DNA from 4 places in the Micromonospora sp. DT53 genome. Region 2 is predicted to be linked to each of the others. Evidence: riboswitches for the same ligand, from Rfam matches in the RefSeq annotation. Region 2 holds a riboswitch; each other region holds the start of a gene.
What was found. A riboswitch is a leader RNA that binds a small molecule or an ion and turns the genes downstream of it on or off. The one in region 2 is predicted to bind cyclic di-AMP.

Region 1 (4,221 bases), on a different contig from region 2:
GCAGGACGTTTCGCCGATGCAGTGGCGGATGATCGGTCGACGTGGCCGACTGGCCTCCTGGACCGTGGTGGGCGACCCTGCGCAGACCGCGTGGACCGGCGACCCGGAGGAGCTGACCCGAGCCCGCGACCAGGCGCTGGGCCGGCGTAAGCGGCACGATTTCACGCTCACCACGAACTACCGCAACTCGGCGGAGATCTTCGCGGTGGCGGCGGCGGAGATCCGCCGGCTCTACCCCGACCTTCCGCTGCCGACCGCCGTCCGCTCCACCGGGGTCGAACCGGTCGAGCTGGTGGTGCCCGCCACGGGCCTGGAGACCGCGACCGTGGAGGCCGCCACCGGCCTGCTGGCCGAGGTGGAGGGCACGGTCGGGGTGATCACGCCGGTCCCCCGCCGCGACGAGGTCGCCGGCTGGCTCGGCGCGCTCGGCGCGCCGAGGTTGCAGGTGGTGACCAGCCTGGAGGCCAAGGGCATGGAGTACGACGGGGTGGTGCTGGTCGCCCCGAGCGAGATCCGGGCGGATCCGGGTGCCGGGGTACGCACCCTGTACGTGGCGCTCTCCCGGGCCACCCAGCGGCTCACCACCATCGACCCGACCGGCTGAACTGCGCGGACTGCCGTCGGTGGGAGACGCCGCACGTACACTTGCACACATAGCGATGTGAGCATACATTTGACCGGGTCCCGGCCAGCGGCGGAAGGTGGTTCTCGTGGGCGCAGGTCATGACCACCACCACGGGTCCGTCGCCAATGCCGCGCACCAGCACCGGGGTCGACTCTGGGCGGCATTCGGGCTGCTCGCCACCCTGATGGTGGTCGAGGCGGTGGTCGCCCTGCACACCGGCTCACTCGCCCTGCTCTCCGACGCCGGGCACATGTTCACCGACGTGCTCGGCATCGGGATGGCACTCGCCGCGATCACGGCGACCCGGCGGGCCACCGGCGACCCGCAGCGCACCTTCGGGCTCTACCGACTCGAGGTGCTCGCCGCACTCGCCAACGCCGTCCTGCTCTCCGGCGTCGCGATCTACGTGGTGATCGAGGCGATCCGCCGTTTCGGCGATCCACACCAGGTCATCGCCGGCCCGATGCTCGCGGTCGCCGTGCTCGGCCTGCTCGCGAACATCGCCGCCTTCGCCCTGCTGCGCGCCGGGGCCCGAGAGAGCATCAACCTCCAGGGCGCCTACCTGGAGGTGCTCGGCGACCTGCTCGGCTCGGTCGGCGTCATCGGCGCGGCGCTGCTCATCACCGTCACCGACTGGTGGTGGGCCGACCCCCTGGTCGCGGTCGCCATCGGCGTGTTCATCCTGCCGCGCACCTGGCGGCTGGCCCGCGCCGCCATCCGCATCCTGGTGCAGGCCGCCCCGGAGCACCTCCAGGTGACAGCCGTGCACGACCGGCTGGCCGCGGTCCCCGGTGTCGTCGAGGTGCACGACCTGCACGTCTGGACGCTCACCTCCGGCATGGAGGTGGCCTCCGCACACCTGACCATGGCAGCTGGCGCGGAGGTCGGCGCGGTGCTCACCGCGGCGCGTACGGCCCTGCACGACGACTTCCGCATCGAGCACGCGACCTTGCAGATCGAGCCCGGCGCCGCCTCCGGAGCGTGTGGATCCATCGAGTGGTGACGGGGCTTTCGGCGCATTACCCCGCTTTGCCGTACTTCTTGGTGCTGACGCACGCACCGTCCGTCACATTGGCTGCAGCGGCCCCATCGGCACCGGTAGGCTCAGTCCCGGCCTCCACCAGGCGGCGCCTCCCGGCGCCGGTGGTGGTCGCCGCCTAATCGCCCAGCCGGGCGAACCGGGGAACCATGTTTCTGGGGTGCATCCGCGTCAGCGGTAGGGATCTTCCGTCCCGAACCCGTCAGCTAACCCGGTCGGCGGCTGACGGAAGGACATGCGCAGTGGCACCAGCACGACCACCCGCCGCCCGACTGGCGGCCCTGATCGTCGCGATGTTCGCCCTCGGCGTCGCGCTTCCGGCCGGCACCGCCTCGGCCGCTCCCCCGACCGGCCAGCGAGCCGCCGCACCCGACTCCGACGAGGAGGGCGGCACCCCGGCGTTGCGCGCCCAACTCGAGGCGGCCAGCAAGGGCTACCTGGACGCGAAGCGCGCCCTGGACACCTCCGTGCAACGGCAACAGCAGCTCGCCACCCAGCTGAAGACCATCGAGGTCGAGATCGACCAGCGCAGCGGCAAGGTCGGCGAGATCGCCGGAGTGGCGTACCGCACCGGCCGGCTCGGCGCGATGTCGGCGCTGCTCAACAGCAACACCCCGGAAGGCTTCATGGACCGGGCCGCCGCGCTGGACGCGGTCGCCGCCAACGAGGACAGGGTGCTGCGCGACCTGCTGAAGAGCAAGGACCAGTCCAACCGCACCCGGGGCGCCCTGGACGGCGAGATCACCGAACAACGCAAGCAGGTCGCGGTGATGGCCAAGCGCAAGGAACAGGCCGAACGGGCCCTGACCGTGGCCACCACACCCAAGCCGCAGACCACCGCGGACACCGACTCCAACCGGGGCACCTCCACCGCCAACGCGAAGGCCGCGCCGCGCAACTCCGACGGCTCCTGGCCCTCCGAGTCCTGCAGCGTCAACGACCCCACGCCGGCAAGCGGCTGCATCACCCCGCGCACCCTGCACGCGCTCAACCAGGCCAAGGCCGCGGGCTTCACCCGGTACGTCTCGTGCCACCGCCCCAGCGGCTCCGGCGAACACCCGAAGGGCCGAGCCTGCGACTTCGCGGCACAGAAGGGCGGCTTCGGCGGAGCAGCCACCGGCGGCGACAAGACGTACGGCAACAACCTGGCCGCGTACTTCATCCGCAACGCGGACCGGCTCGCCGTGCTCTACGTGATCTGGTACAGGCAGATCTGGCTGCCCAGCAGCGGGTGGAAGTCGTACAGCGGGGCGCACGGCACCCCGTCGACCGACCACACCAACCACGTACACCTGTCGGTCTACTGACCCACGCTTTCGTGCTGCCGGTGCGTCATCGTCGATGGCTCACCGGCAGCGCGTGCGTCTGGGCCGGCACTACGTCGCCGGGCGTACCCGTGATGTCGTCGCTCGTCGGACGACCCGGCCGGGGCCGGCGGGCAGCATCGCGGTATGCCTCGGATCCGACCCACCACCCGCAAGGCGCTGCTCACCCTGCACCTCGTCACCGCGCTCGGCTGGCTGGGCGCCGACCTGGTGCTGCTCACCCTCGGCATCGCCGTGCAGCGGGGCACCGACCCGGGAGTGGCCTATCCGGTCATGGCCCTGGTCGGCACGGTGCTGTTCGCGCCGCTGAGCGTCCTGGTCTGGCTGATCGGAGTCGCCAGCTCGCTGCTCACCCCGTGGGGCCTGCTGCGCCACCGTTGGGTGCTGGTCAAGCTCGTGCTCACCACGGTGATGGTCGGGCTGGTGCTGTTTCTGCTCCTGCCGAACCTGCGCCACGCCGGAGCGGTCGGCGCCGCCCTACCCACCCGGGATCGCGCCGACCTGGTCATCGCGCCGGCGGTGTCGACCACCCTGATGATCATCGCGACGGTGCTGTCCACCTACAAGCCGTGGGGCCGCCGCCGCCCCACCCCCACCCGAGATCGCGTCGCAACCACAACCTAGCGCCCGCGATCTTGCACTTGCCGTCCCGGCAGATGGGGCATCCTCGCTGACGTCGACAACTGAAACCGCGAGATCGGCGGGCCGGGTCGGGGCGAATCAGACCGGGGGTGGCGGATTGTTGGTGCGGTCCAGGGCGGCGCCCAGGCGGGTGGCCAGGGCCAGGTGAGCGGCTTGGGCCTGGCGGAACGCGTAGCGGAACAGCGGCTTCGGCGCGGTCAGGGTGATCTCGACGTCGATGCGGACCAGGCCGTCCGGCTCGGCGCGCAGTCGGGTGTGGTTGCGCACCGTGGTGGCGGGCCACTGGCGAGCCACCATGACGATCTCGTCGGCCTCGCTGATCAGCACATCCGCGTGGTACGTCGTCCGGAAGCGCAGCGGGCCGGCCGCCAACCGGTCGTTGATCGTGTAGCTGGCCTGGGCTCCGGGTCGGGGTGGCACCCGGCGGACCCGGACGATCAGCGGGTGCAGCTCACCCTGCCGGGTCAGGTCGCTGAGCAGCGCCGCCGCCTCGGCGGGCGAGCATCGGGCCTGAACGGTGTAACTGAAGGTATCGCTGCTGAGCACACCGTCTCCCGCCGTCGTTGGTCGCCCGATCGTCCCGTACCGAT
Region 2 (4,221 bases):
CGAAGCCGTGGCCGGCGAGGTCCGGTGCCAGCCACCGACCGGGCCAGTGCTGCTCCAGCAGTGGCGCCCAGGGCAGCCACACGTCGCCGGTCGCCCCCATGCCGTGCAGCAGGAGCAGGACCGGCCCACGGCCGGCGTGACCACCCGATTCATCCACCACGGCCGCAGTCTCCCACGGTTAGCGGCCAGGTACGAGCGTCGTGCGCGGACCCGACCGACGAAGATCCACTGTAGAGTGCGGCGTCTGGACGGGCATTATCGTCACGGAGAGGAGCCCCGTGCTCAGAGGGTATCGATCAACACTGGTGGCGGCGGTGGCGCTCGTCGCGGTCGGCACCGCGCCGGCAGTGCCCGCGCTCGGCACACCGGCGAGCACGCCGGTACGCGTCGCGGGTGTCGCGGCGGCCGATCGCGTCCTGCGCGTCTACAACAACAACATCGAGAACCTGGTGGTGAACAACTCCGACGGGAGCTGCACCCGGATCTCCGGACCGGACCACCTGACCTCGATCCTGGTCGACGACGCCGGACGCACCGGCACCAGCGGTGTAGTGGCACCCGACATCCTCATCGTGCAGCAGGTGCGCGGCACCGGCCAGGCCGAGGCGTACGCCGATCAACTGTCGGCCAAGTTCGGTTACCCGGCGGGCACGTACGGGGCGATCGTGGCCTGGAGCGACCCGGAGCCGTGGGGCAGCACCCACAAGTGCAGCTCCCAGTCGCTCGGCGACCTGAAGAAGAAGCAGACCAACGGGATCATCTGGAACACCAGGACGCTCAGCCTCGCCGCCGGCGACATCTCCAAGTACTGGAGCGCGGGCTGGCTCAAGCCGGGCACCGCGTACGCCGACGGGGCCGGGTGCACGCTGTACAAGCCGCCGAACAGCGACCCGGACAGCACCGACTACTACAAGTGGAAGCGGACCAGCGCCATCGCGGCCCGATTCACCATCAAGGCGACCGGCACCAGCGTGTTCGCGGCGACCATGCACCTGCCGCAGGAGAACCGGCAGAACGCGTGCGCCGGCGACGGTGACCGGGGCATCGCCAACAGCGGCATCCACCTGGGTGCCGACGCGACGAGCCTGCTGAACGCCTCCACGATCCGGATCGTGGGCATCGACGCGAACCGCACGGGCATCGCGGCCAGCACGTTGAGCGGGTACGGCATGACCGGCTACGGCTCGGCGGCCACCAGCGGTTCCAGCAAGATCGACTATCTGTTCGTGAAGGGCGGAGTGCGGCCGTCCAGCATCGGCCACACGGTCAGCGGGACGAAGTCGAACCACCTCGCGCTGTACGGCTTCATCGACTACTGAGCGGGATACGAAGACGCCGCGGGCGCCGGCCCCTAGTGGGGGCCGGCGCCCGCGGCGTTTCCACACACCTGGGTCAGGCGGAGTAGCCCCGGCTGGTGATCCAGTTGGCCAGGTCGATCGTGGTGACCCAGTACGACGGGTCGGCCGGGTTCGCCGAGTCGGCGATCCGCACGGTGCGGCCGTTGTCCTTGTAACCCACGACGGCGATGTAGTGCCCGCCGCCGTAGGAGTGCCAGCCGCCGTCGGTGTCGGTGGCATCGCCGACGACGTTCGCCACCACGCCCCGGCCGTCGGTGATGGCCTTCACGACGTCGGCCTGGAGCCGGTCCATCTGTGCCGGGCTGGGCGCGCCGGGGAACATCCGGGTCCGGTACGGGGAGCCCTTCACCTCGGCGTTGAGCGCCCGGGTGGTGTCCTCGGCCGAGTTGGTGCCCATCTCGGTGGTGCCCAGCTCGGCGCCGAGCTCCTCCTGGGTGCGGTCGATGCCGGCGGCGCTGAGCGCGTTGCGGGTGGCCGCCGGACCGCAGTTGTAGTAGGTGTTCTGCGCCTCGTAGTCGTAGTCGAGCACCTTGGTCGCGGGCGGCTTCGGCCGCTCCGGCTTCCGGGTCAGGTCCGGGTTGCTGCTGGCCTTCGCGGCGGGTGACGCGGCGCTGGTGGCCGGGGCGGCCGTGCTCGGCGCGGTGCTGGCCGAGGGGGACGCGTCCCGAGCGTCGCCACGGGAGGCGGCGACGTCGCTGCGCATCTCGGCGACAGTGGTCGCGGTGCGCTGGCCGGCCGGGGCGTCGTCGGCCGTGGTGAGCAGGGCGCCGGTGGTGGTGGCGATCGCGAGGGCCGCGGCGGAGGCGGCGACGATCTGGTACGGACGCTCGGTGGCGAGGCGGCGGAGCTGACGCTGCAGGGTGTGCTTCACGGGGTCCTCCACGGGTCGAGGGGGAGAGCGGCACACCGGGGCCGGACCGGTATCCGGGCAGGCGCCAGCGCGCGGACCGTGGTCCGCGGATGGTGAACCGCTCAGGGGAACGCCCGGAGTGGCCGGGCGGGAAGGGCGATGACCCGGGGGTCAGCTCACCGTCACTGGACGAGTGAGCGGGCGCACCGCCGCGCCGTGGAGGCGAGGGAACAACCGAGGGGTGGAAAGGTGCTGCACGAGGAGTTGACTCCTTCCGACACCGCCTACCGGGTTAGCTGACGGATTCGGGCGGGAAGATCGCCCTACCGCGGGCCGTGGCTCGCGGATTCACCCCGGACTTACTGGTGGGTCCCCGGTTCGTTGATCACGATTGAGCGGGTCGATGCGGCGTCGCGTCTTGCGATCGGTTACCGCACCGGACGGGACGACACTACTGGCCACTCCGCGCCCTGCCAAGCCAGGTTCACCTGCGTAAACCCCAATTGGCGCGCCAATTTCTGCGCGTCTTGCCGATGACGTGACTCGATGGGACAACCGGTTACGGCGACGCCTGCGGGCGACAACCGGACAGGCCGTAAAGAACGCGACCACATTCGCGGGAACAATGGCGCCGATCGTGCCGGCCGTCCGATTCCGTGATCGGGTGACCGGCCTCACGTCACAGATCGGGCTCAACCCACCCGGGCCGGACGCCACCGTGCCACGACGGCGGGACGCAACGCCCCGGCCACCGTCCGGCGGGCGGGCACCGGGGTCGGGCACAACCGGGCCACCGCCGCGTACGCCTCCTCGGCGAGGATGCGAGCCGACTCGGCGGCCAACTCGGCGTCGCGCCAGGCGGCCCGCTCGCGGCCGGCGGCCACCTGGTAGTCGGCCAGCCGCGCGTCCCGGACCACCCGACTGATCAGCACCTCCTGCTCGACCGGGTGTCGTCGGGGATCCCAGCCGCGCCGGTGCCCGAACACGTCGCCGAGCTGGGCCATCGTCAGGTCGCCCCGCCAGTACGCCGTCATCGCCGTGCGGTGCAGATAGCGCTCCCGGGCCGCGTACTCGGCGGGGGTGTGCGGCGTCTGCGGAGTGGGCAGCGCCCCGGCGCCCGCGAAGCGACGCGCGGCGGTGTCCGCCTCGTCGTACCCGATCCAGGCCCGCTCCAGCTGCTCCTGAGCGGTCAGCCAGGTGGCGCGTCGCCGCCGGGCGGTCGTGGCCGCGCCGGCCGCGGCGACGGCCACCTCCTCGGCGTAGCGGCGCCTGTCGACGGCGTCGGCGGCGGCCACCTCCCGTGCGCTGGGCACGGCCGGGGGCCTGTCGTCCGTGGGCTGGTCCCGTTCGGGGCGGGCGGCCAGCACGGTGAGGAGGCCCAGGGTCAACAGGAACAGGGTGGACCAGATGGCGGCGGCCTGCGGCACCTCGGTCACGAACTGGTAGAAGACGACGGTCTCCATGGTCGGCACCTCGGGGAGAGAACAGCGCGATGGGAGCCGCGCCAACCAGCGGGCACGGAGGGCCACGGGTCGGCGGGGTAGGAAGCGGGTGGGTCGACAGGGCGCGGTGACGGGACGGTCGGCCCCGTGGCTCAGCGCCGGGGTGGGGCCCGGGAGGCCCGACCGCTCGCCGTGTCGACGACGGGCAGCCGGTCGGACTCGGCCGCGCGGATCGACAGCCCGCTCGCGGCGACGGTGCCCTGATCAGCGGGGAGCGTCGCCGGCGTGTCGACCGACCATGCTGGAGCCGACGCCTCGGCGGCCTCTGGCGGCATCGCCGGGCGCGCCGCACTGTGCGCCCCCACCTGTCGGCAGGAGGCCGCCAGCGGCCCTCCGGCGACGAGGGCCGGCACCACGCCCGGGGCGGGCGCCTGGCTGGACGTTGGCGCGGCGGCCGTGGCCGGGCCTGCGCCGAGCGCCAGGGCCGCGACGACGGCGAGGCTGGTCAGCACCCGCGTCGCCCAGCGCGCCACCCACCACAGCGGACAGGTGAACGCGACCGGAAGCACGC
Region 3 (4,221 bases), on a different contig from region 2:
GTTTCTGGAAGTCGGGGCATCCGGAGCGCCGGGACACCGCGGCTTCAGCGAAACCGAGTCGATCATGCGGCTGTGCACTGGACGTCGCGGCTGAGGCGGGTCGGGCGCGGCTGCGGAACGGCGAGTGGGGCGGCGGCCGCCGACGGGGCGTGCGGGTCGAGCCAGACCCGGACGGCCGGCCGACCCGGCGCGAGGCCCGGAATGCCGGCGATGTGCTGCTCGCGGCGGGTGAGCATTGCCACGTCGACGGTGAACTCGAAGAGCCGCCAGTCGACCTGCGGCTCGGCGCGGGCGCTCTGCGCCAGTTGCGCCAGCCGGGCCGGATCGGTCACCGGACGGGCGCGCCCCGCCACGTACGCCTCGTCGTCGCTCTCCTCCGCAGGGAACGAGTGCAGCGCGTAACGGCCGTCACGTTCGAGGTCGCGGCGCTTGGGAGAGTCGATGATGAAGCAGAACAGCCCCTCGGCGGTGATCACCGGGGAGACCGGGTGGACGCGGGGCCCGCCGTCGGCGCGGACCGTGGCCAGATAGCCGAAGCCCGGCCCGTACTGCTGGAGGAGAACGCGGATCCCGTCGGCGAGTCGGGGCTCGTCGGCGGCGAATTCGGACCAGGAAGCCATGCGGGCATTCTATCGAACAAATGTACGAGCGGCGACCTCGACGCGCTGGTCACCGGCACCGAATCCGGCCACTTTCGGCAACGCGGCTATGGTGGTCCGATGCTGCTCTCCGACCGCGACCTGGTCTCCGAGATCAAGGCCGGCACGCTGGGCCTGGAGCCGTTCGAGCCCACCCTGGTCCAACCGTCCAGCATCGACGTGCGACTCGACCGGCTGTTCCGGGTCTTCAACAACCACCTCTACACCCACATCGATCCGGCCATGCAGCAGGACGACCTGACGTCGGTGGTCGAGGTCCCCGACGGCGAGCCGTTCGTGCTGCACCCGGGGGAGTTCGTGCTCGCCTCGACGCTGGAGGTCATCTCGCTGGGTGACCAGCTCGCCGGCCGACTGGAGGGCAAGAGCTCCCTGGGCCGGCTCGGGCTGCTCACGCACTCCACCGCCGGTTTCATCGACCCGGGCTTCTCCGGCCACGTGACGCTGGAACTCTCGAACGTGGCGAACCTGCCGATCACCCTGTGGCCAGGCATGAAGATCGGCCAGCTCTGCATCTTCCGGCTCTCCTCGCCAGCCGAGCACCCGTACGGCTCGGTGGTCTACGGCTCGCGCTACCAGGGCCAGCGGGGGCCGACGCCCAGCCGCGCCTGGCAGCACTGGCGCACCTGGCCAACCCGCTGAGGGTCACCCGCTGAGACCAGAACGACGAGGGCCCGCCGCGACCGGATCGCGACGGGCCCTCCGGTCACCCAGGGTCAGCCCGGGCGGCCGTAGCTGTGGATCGGGCCGTCGTCGACCTTCTTCATCTTGACCGGTTGACCGGCCTGCGAGGCGTGCACCACCCAGCCGCCGCCGACGTACATGCCGACGTGGTGGATGTCGCTGTAGTAGAAGACCAGGTCGCCGGGGCGCAGGTCGCCCTTGCTGACGTTCTTCGTGACGCGGCTCTGCGCGGCGGCGTTGTGCGGCAGGGACACGCCCGCCTTCGCCCAGGCGGCCAGCATCAGCCCGGAGCAGTCGTACGAGTTCGGACCCTCGGCGCCCCAGACGTAGGGCTTGCCGATCTGCGCGCAGGCGAACTTGACAGCGGTGCCCGCGGCGCCGCCGGGGTAGCTACCCGGGCAGGGTGCTGGGCGCAGCGGACCGCCACCACCGCTGCCGTACACCTTGAGGCGCAGCTTCTGTAGGCGGTCGATCTCGTCGTTGATCTGCTTCTTCTTCGCCGCCAGCTGGGCCTCGGTGCGGGTCAGCTGGGCCACCATCTCGTCCAGTGGCGCCTTCTGGGCGGCCAACTGGTCGCGCAGGTCGGCCACCTCACGTACGTCCTTCTGCTGGTTGTGCGCGAAGCGGTCGAGCATTTCCAGCTGGCCGACCACCTCGCTGGGCGACCGGCTGCCCAGCACCGCGTTGACTGTCGAGACGTTCTCGCCCTTGTACGCGCGTACGGCCAGGGCGCTGACCTTGTCCATCGCGGCGTCGACCTGACGCTCCAGCGGGGTGATCCGGGCGGCCAGCGCGTCGGCCTGCTTGCGCTTCGCGGCGAGGTCGGTGCGGGTGGCGTTGTGCCGTTCGATGACCGGTTCGAGCTTGTTCCAGTCGGCGTCGATCTGGCGCTCGATCTCGGCGACGGACGGGTCGGCGTGGGCCGCCGTGGCACTGCCGGTCAGGACGACGGCGATGCCGGCCAGCGCGGCGATAGCTGTGGTGAAGCGGGACCAGCGTGGGCGCGGCACGATCGACGCCGGGCCGGCTGATGCCGGCCGCTCGGACGACGGCCGCGGGGCATGGAGTGCCACCGGGGTTCCGTACTCCTTCTTCCTGACCGCCTACCGGGTTAGCTGACGGGTTCGGGCGGGAAGTCGGCGCCCTACCGCAGTGGCTGCGGATTCACCCCGAGGGACCTGGGTCCCCGGTTCGCTCGGAAACGACTCGGCGGTGTCGGTCCGTTACCGCCCAGGCTGGGCGGAGCTGCTGTCGGGCCGACGAATGACCAGAGTAGAGACGCTTGTTACCGATCCGCAACCCGTGCGGCCGTGACACTCCGTACCGATTGGACGAGGTCACCGACCGTGTGTGAAGAATTCTTTCCACATACTTCGATAGATGGAAAGGCATTGACGTGACCTCCCGGGCGGCGCGATGGTGACCTGACCTCACTCCGCGAGAATCTAGGGGGTTCGATGCATCATTCAACCCTGTCGACCGGCTGGCGGGCACTGCTCGCCGCCACCGTGGTCGCCGCCGCGACCACGGCGCCACTCTCCGCCGGCCCGGCCACCGCCGCGCCCACCACCGACCGCCAGCAGCAGTACGCCGCCGCGGCCAGCGAGTACGGCGTGCCGGCCGTCGTCCTGCTCGGCGTCTCCTACCTGGAGTCGCGCTGGGACACCAACGCCGGCACACCGAGCACCAGTGGCGGCTACGGCCCGATGCACCTGACCGACGCCCGACACGTGGCCGCCCTACCCGGGCGCGGTCACCACGACGCCGGTGCCGAGGACCCACGCGGCGACGACTCCCGTCCCGCCCGGGTGGCCGCGCCCCGGCCGGTCGAGGCCGCCGCGCCGTCCACCGCCGCGTTGCAGACCGTGGACGCCGCCGCCGCGCTGACCGGCGCCGCCCCCGAGGCACTGCGCACCGACGCGGGTCTCAACATCCGGGGTGGGGCGGCGCTGCTGGGCGCGTACCAACGGGATCTGAACGCGCCGGTCGGCGCGGACACCGACCCGGCGGCCTGGTACGGCGCGGTGGCACGCTACTCCGGCGCGGACAGCGCCGACGCCGCGGCGGCCTTCGCCGACGAGGTCTTCACCACCATCGGCGCGGGCGAGTCCCGGGTGACCGACGACGGCCAGCGGATCACCCTGCCGGCCCGCACGGTGCGGCCCGAGCGTTCCTGGCTGGACCGGCTGGGCCTACGCCGGCTGGCCCGCCCGGACGGGGTGGAGTGCCCGCGCACCATCTCCTGCGAGTGGATCCCGGCGCCCTACGAGGCGTTCGGCGACGGGGACTACGGCAACCACGACCTCTCCGACCGGCCCGCGCGGCAGAAGATCGAGTACATCGTCATCCACGACACCGAGGCGAGTTGGGCGACGACCCTGCAACTCGTCCAGGATCCGACCTACGTGAGCTGGCACTACTCGCTGCGCTCGGTCGACGGACACATCGCCCAGCACGTGCGGACCAAGGACGTCGGCTGGCACGCCGGCAACTGGTACGTCAACGCCAAGTCGATCGGGCTGGAACACGAGGGCTTCGCGGCGCAGGGCACCTGGTACACCGAGGCGATGTACCGGACCTCGGCGAAGCTGGTCCGGCATCTGGCGCTGCGGCTGGGCATCCCCCTGGACCGCCAGCACATCATCGGCCACGACAACGTGCCCGGCACCATCGCCTCGACCGTGCGGGGGATGCACTGGGATCCGGGGCCGTACTGGGACTGGACGCACTACTTCGACCTGCTGCACGCACCTCGACTGGACACCGGCACCCCGGCCACCGGGCTGGTCCGGATCGACCCGGACTACGCCACCAACCAGCCGGCGTTCACCGGCTGCGTCACCGTGGGCGTGCCGTGCGCGCCCCGCGGCTCCTCGGCGGT
Region 4 (4,221 bases), on a different contig from region 2:
GCCACGACATGGCGTCGTTCCCGGCCGACCGGGCCGAGCACTGACCGTCCGTGATCAAGCGGTCATCAGGCAGCGATCCGTGCCGCCGTCCGTCGCGTTTCCACCGAAACGGTGAACCGCCCGGCCCGCTGACCCGTACCCCGCACCGGATCGTTGGGAGTCCCGCCTTGGCCGCCGACCACACGCACCCCGCTCCGTCCGCCCCTCCACGGGTGCGACGGATCCTCGTGCTGACGGTGGTACCCCTCTTCGTCGCCACCGTGCTGGCCGCGGCGCTGCTCTGGCCGCGCGGCGGGTCACCGCAGACCGATGGCGGTGCGGACGTGCCGCGCCACCCCGGCACGGTCACCCGGGTGGTGAGCGAACCGTGCCCGCCGGTGCCGTCGGTCCCCGAGGGCACACCGAGGATCGGCGACGGGCGGTGCGGCACTGTCGACGTGCGGGTGGACGACGGGCCGACCGCCGGCCAGCAGGTCCGGACACCGGTGCCCGACGGACCCGGCGCACCCCGGGTCGAGGTCGGCGACGAGGTCATCCTGGTCGAGCTGGCCGACCCGACCGATCCCACCACCAGCAACTGGAACATCGCCGAGCACCAACGCGGCACCCCGATGGTGTGGCTGGCGGTGGTCTTCGCGGCCGCGATCGTCGCCTTCGGTAGGTGGCGAGGTCTGGCCGCGCTCGCCGGGCTGGCCGCCAGCTTCGCCATCCTGCTCACCTTCGTGCTGCCCGGCATCGGCGCCGGCAGGTCGCCACTGCTGGTGGCGGTGGTCGGCGCGGCCCTGATCATGTTCGTGGTGCTCTATCTGACCCACGGGGTCACCGCACAGACCTCGGTCGCGGTACTCGGCACCCTGGGCAGCCTGGTGCTGACCGGCGTACTGGCCACGATCGCCACGGCCGCGACCCACCTCACCGGCTTCGGCAGCGAGGACGCCACCACCCTGTCGATGTTCCAGGGGGACGTGGACCTGCACGGTCTGCTGCTCGCCGGAATCATCATCGGATCGCTCGGCGTACTCGACGACGTGACGGTCACCCAGGCTGCCACCGTCACCGAGCTGGCGAACGCCAACCCCGGCCTGACCCGGTTGCAGCTCTACCGTGCGGCCACCCGGGTCGGCCGCGCGCACATCGCCTCCACCGTCAACACCATCGTGCTGGCGTACGCGGGCGCGTCGCTGCCCCTGCTGCTCCTGCTCACCGCCGACTCGCGGCCGATCGGGCAGATCCTCACCAGCGAGTTCCTCGCGCAGGAGATCGTCCGCAGCGCGGTCGCCACCCTCGGTCTGATCGCCGCGGTGCCGCTGACCACCGGGCTGGCCGCGGTGGTGACCGCCGCCGGGCGCCCCGATGCCACACCGTCCACCGACGCTCCCGCGTCCCGGCCCCAGTCGGACCGCACGGAGGCACTGGCCGCACTCATCTCGCCGCTAACGGTCGGCTCCGACGAGCCGAACCGGAAGCGGGCCACACCCCCATCCGAGGCCACCGACAGGTGGCCGGAGTCGAACAGGAGCACGGATACGGCATGGTGACACTCCTCAGCGTGACCAGATCGGGCATCCACCCTGAGAACCACGTCACTGGTCACTCAACGCTATGGCGAAATGACGCTTTTGGTCGGCATCCAGGCGTAGCTCACCCGGTCGACTCTCGGGTAACCTCGCTGCCGGTTACCGATGAAGGCGCGAAGCGGCGCCTGCGGTGCCACCGCCCAATCGCCAACCGGCGAGCCGGGGACCCAGGTACCTGGGGTGAATCCGCGTCAGCGGTAGGGGCCACTTCCGCCCCGAACCCGTCAGCTAACCCGGTCGGCGGTCGACGGAAGGGAACATTGTGACGGCACCCCTACGCCGCTGGTTGACTCCCGTGGCGGCCGTGATCGCCGCACTGACCGTGCTCGCCGGGCCGCTCCCGGCGCACGCCGCCCCGACGAACCCCACACCGTCCGGGCACGAGGAGGACGGCGAGCCCAAGCTGCTCAACGACGTCATCGAGCAGGCCAACCGCGACTACTCCGCCGCGAAGTCCAAGCTGGACAAATCCAAGAAGCGGCAGGGCGAGTTGGCGGCGGAGGTCGACCGGGCCAAGGCCGACCTGGACGCGTTGGCCCCGCAGGTCGGGCAGATCGCCGCCCAGGCGTACCGGACCGGCCGGATCGGTGCGGTCGCGTTGCTGCTGGAGAGCGATGCGCCCGACTCGTTCGTCCAGCGCGCCGGGATGCTCGACGAGATGAACATGGTCAACGAGAAGAAGCTCTCCGAGGTCAACGAGGTGAAGGCCCGCGCCGAGCAGGCCAAGCTGGCCCTCGACACCGAGGTCCGCGAGCAGCAGAAGCAGACCGCCGTGATGGCGAAGCGCAAGAGCGAGGCCGACAAGGCGCTCTCCCTCGTCGGCGGCAAGGGTTTCACCGGCGGCCTGGTGGACGCCACCTCCAAGGTCGCGAAGATCGGCCCGGGTCGCACCGCCGACGGTGACTGGAAGCCCCAGTCGTGCAGCGAGAAGGACCCCACCACGTCCGGCTGCATCACGCCGCGCACGCTGCACGCGTACAAGGAGGTCAAGGCGGCCGGCTTCAACCGGTTCGTCGGCTGCTACCGCCCCGGCGGGCCGTGGGAGCACCCGAAGGGCCGCGCCTGCGACTGGTCGTTGCAGAAGAGCGGCTTCTCTCCGTGGCACAACAACGACACCCGGACGTACGGCAACAACGTCGCCGCGTTCCTCATCCGTAACGCCGACCGTCTCGGCATCTACTACGTGATCTGGAACCGGCAGATCTGGTTCCCGGCCACCGGCTGGAGCTCGTACAGCGGACCGTCGAACCACACCGACCACGTCCACATGTCTTTGCTCTGACCCGCACGATCCCCGGTCGAGGGCCGTTCCGCGCGTGACGCGGAGCGGCCCTCGTCGCGTCAGACGGTGGCCGGGGTGGCCGGGTCGGTCGACCTGGCCGGGGCGTCCAGCGTCGCGAAGCCAGCCGGCAAGGCGGCCACCGGGCGCACCACTCCGGCGGCCAGCCGGTAGGACACCCCCACCACCGCGCACCGCCCCCGGGCCACCTCTTCGGCAAGCACGGGGGACTGCCCGAGCAACGTCTCGACGGTCTGTGCGATGTGGATGTCGACGATGCCGTCGATGTCGTCAACGCCCTCGGCCTCGGCCCGCCGCAGGCTGGGCAGCACGGCGTCGACCACCGCGCGCAGATGGCCACTCGGCGCGGTGCCGGTCGCGGCGGACTCACGGGCGGCCTGCACCGCACCGCACGAGTCGTGGCCGAGCACCACCACCAGCGGAGTGCCGAGCACGGTCACCGCGTACTCGACGCTGCCGAGCACTTCGGGGCCGGCGGTGTGCCCGGCGGTGCGGACCACGAAGAGGTCGCCCAGCCCGCGGTCGAAGATGATCTCGGCGGCCAGCCGGGAGTCGGAGCAGCCGACGATCACCGCGAACGGGTGTTGCCCGTCGGCCACGGCGGCCCGGTGCCCGGCATCCTGGTTGGGGTGGCGTGGGGCGCCACCGACGAAGCGCAGGTTGCCGGCGACCAGCTCGGCGTACGCCCGGGTCGGCTCGCTGAGCGCGGACGCCCGGTCGGTGGTCCGCTGCGCACCCGGCTGACCGCCGACGCTCCCGGTATGACTCATCCCGCACCTCGTCTCGACGCATCTGACCTGGTCAAGCTGGCTTTCCGCCGGACGGGTGGCGGGCGCTGGCTCGTGCTCCACCGTCACACGCACCGTAAGATGCGTCAAGGTATGCGTGATTTAGATTTCATACGTTGACCCCGGTCGCCCCCTGGGCCACCCTCACGGTGCAGGGCGGGCAAGACTCTCGCGAGGGCGGGCGGACATCGGAGAAAGGCGGGCACGATGGCGAGCACGGTGACGGGCGACACCGACGGCGGGCGGAACTGGACGTTCCTCACCAATCACGGGCACGTCCTGCTGGCCATCGCCCGCGATCCGACCGCCCGGCTGCGTGACGTCGCGGCCGAGGTCGGCGTGACCGAACGGGCCGCCCAGGCGATCGTGGCCGACCTGGAAGCGGGCGGTTACCTGCACCGCACCCGGGTCGGGCGACGCAACGAATACACCCTCAACCCGGCCGGCCGCTTCCGACACCCCGCCGAGGCCGACCGGCAGGTCGGCGACCTGCTCGCGCTGTTCGCCGACACTCCCGCCACGAAGGCACGGCAGCAGGCCTGACCCCCGTCACCGG

Region 1: another riboswitch for cyclic di-AMP. It lies ahead of ACLQ3B_RS01175 (coiled-coil domain-containing protein); the one in region 2 lies ahead of ACLQ3B_RS29360 (C39 family peptidase).
Region 3: another riboswitch for cyclic di-AMP. It lies ahead of ACLQ3B_RS10125 (NlpC/P60 family protein); the one in region 2 lies ahead of ACLQ3B_RS29360 (C39 family peptidase).
Region 4: another riboswitch for cyclic di-AMP. It lies ahead of ACLQ3B_RS07770 (coiled-coil domain-containing protein); the one in region 2 lies ahead of ACLQ3B_RS29360 (C39 family peptidase).

What each region holds. Positions count from the first base shown of each region.
Region 1 is NZ_JBNCKM010000001.1:225,928-230,148, reverse strand. Features, by position in the region: gene ACLQ3B_RS01185 (HelD family protein) at 1-604, shown strand, start outside; gene ACLQ3B_RS01180 (cation diffusion facilitator family transporter) at 711-1,628, shown strand; cyclic di-AMP (ydaO/yuaA leader) riboswitch at 1,770-1,901, shown strand; gene ACLQ3B_RS01175 (coiled-coil domain-containing protein) at 1,907-2,971, shown strand; gene ACLQ3B_RS01170 (hypothetical protein) at 3,116-3,613, shown strand; gene ACLQ3B_RS01165 (SRPBCC family protein) at 3,710-4,177, opposite strand.
Region 2 is NZ_JBNCKM010000011.1:194,318-198,538, reverse strand. Features, by position in the region: gene ACLQ3B_RS29370 (alpha/beta fold hydrolase) at 1-160, opposite strand, end outside; gene ACLQ3B_RS29365 (hypothetical protein) at 279-1,319, shown strand; gene ACLQ3B_RS29360 (C39 family peptidase) at 1,393-2,241, opposite strand; cyclic di-AMP (ydaO/yuaA leader) riboswitch at 2,475-2,616, opposite strand; gene ACLQ3B_RS29355 (hypothetical protein) at 2,901-3,671, opposite strand; gene ACLQ3B_RS29350 (hypothetical protein) at 3,803-4,219, opposite strand.
Region 3 is NZ_JBNCKM010000002.1:917,953-922,173, forward strand. Features, by position in the region: gene ACLQ3B_RS10115 (pyridoxamine 5'-phosphate oxidase family protein) at 63-620, opposite strand; gene dcd (dCTP deaminase) at 720-1,298, shown strand; gene ACLQ3B_RS10125 (NlpC/P60 family protein) at 1,373-2,413, opposite strand; cyclic di-AMP (ydaO/yuaA leader) riboswitch at 2,427-2,562, opposite strand; gene ACLQ3B_RS10130 (N-acetylmuramoyl-L-alanine amidase) at 2,798-4,221, shown strand, end outside.
Region 4 is NZ_JBNCKM010000002.1:413,620-417,840, forward strand. Features, by position in the region: gene ACLQ3B_RS07765 (YibE/F family protein) at 168-1,538, shown strand; cyclic di-AMP (ydaO/yuaA leader) riboswitch at 1,705-1,835, shown strand; gene ACLQ3B_RS07770 (coiled-coil domain-containing protein) at 1,840-2,859, shown strand; gene ACLQ3B_RS07775 (carbonic anhydrase) at 2,919-3,647, opposite strand; gene ACLQ3B_RS07780 (helix-turn-helix transcriptional regulator) at 3,873-4,208, shown strand.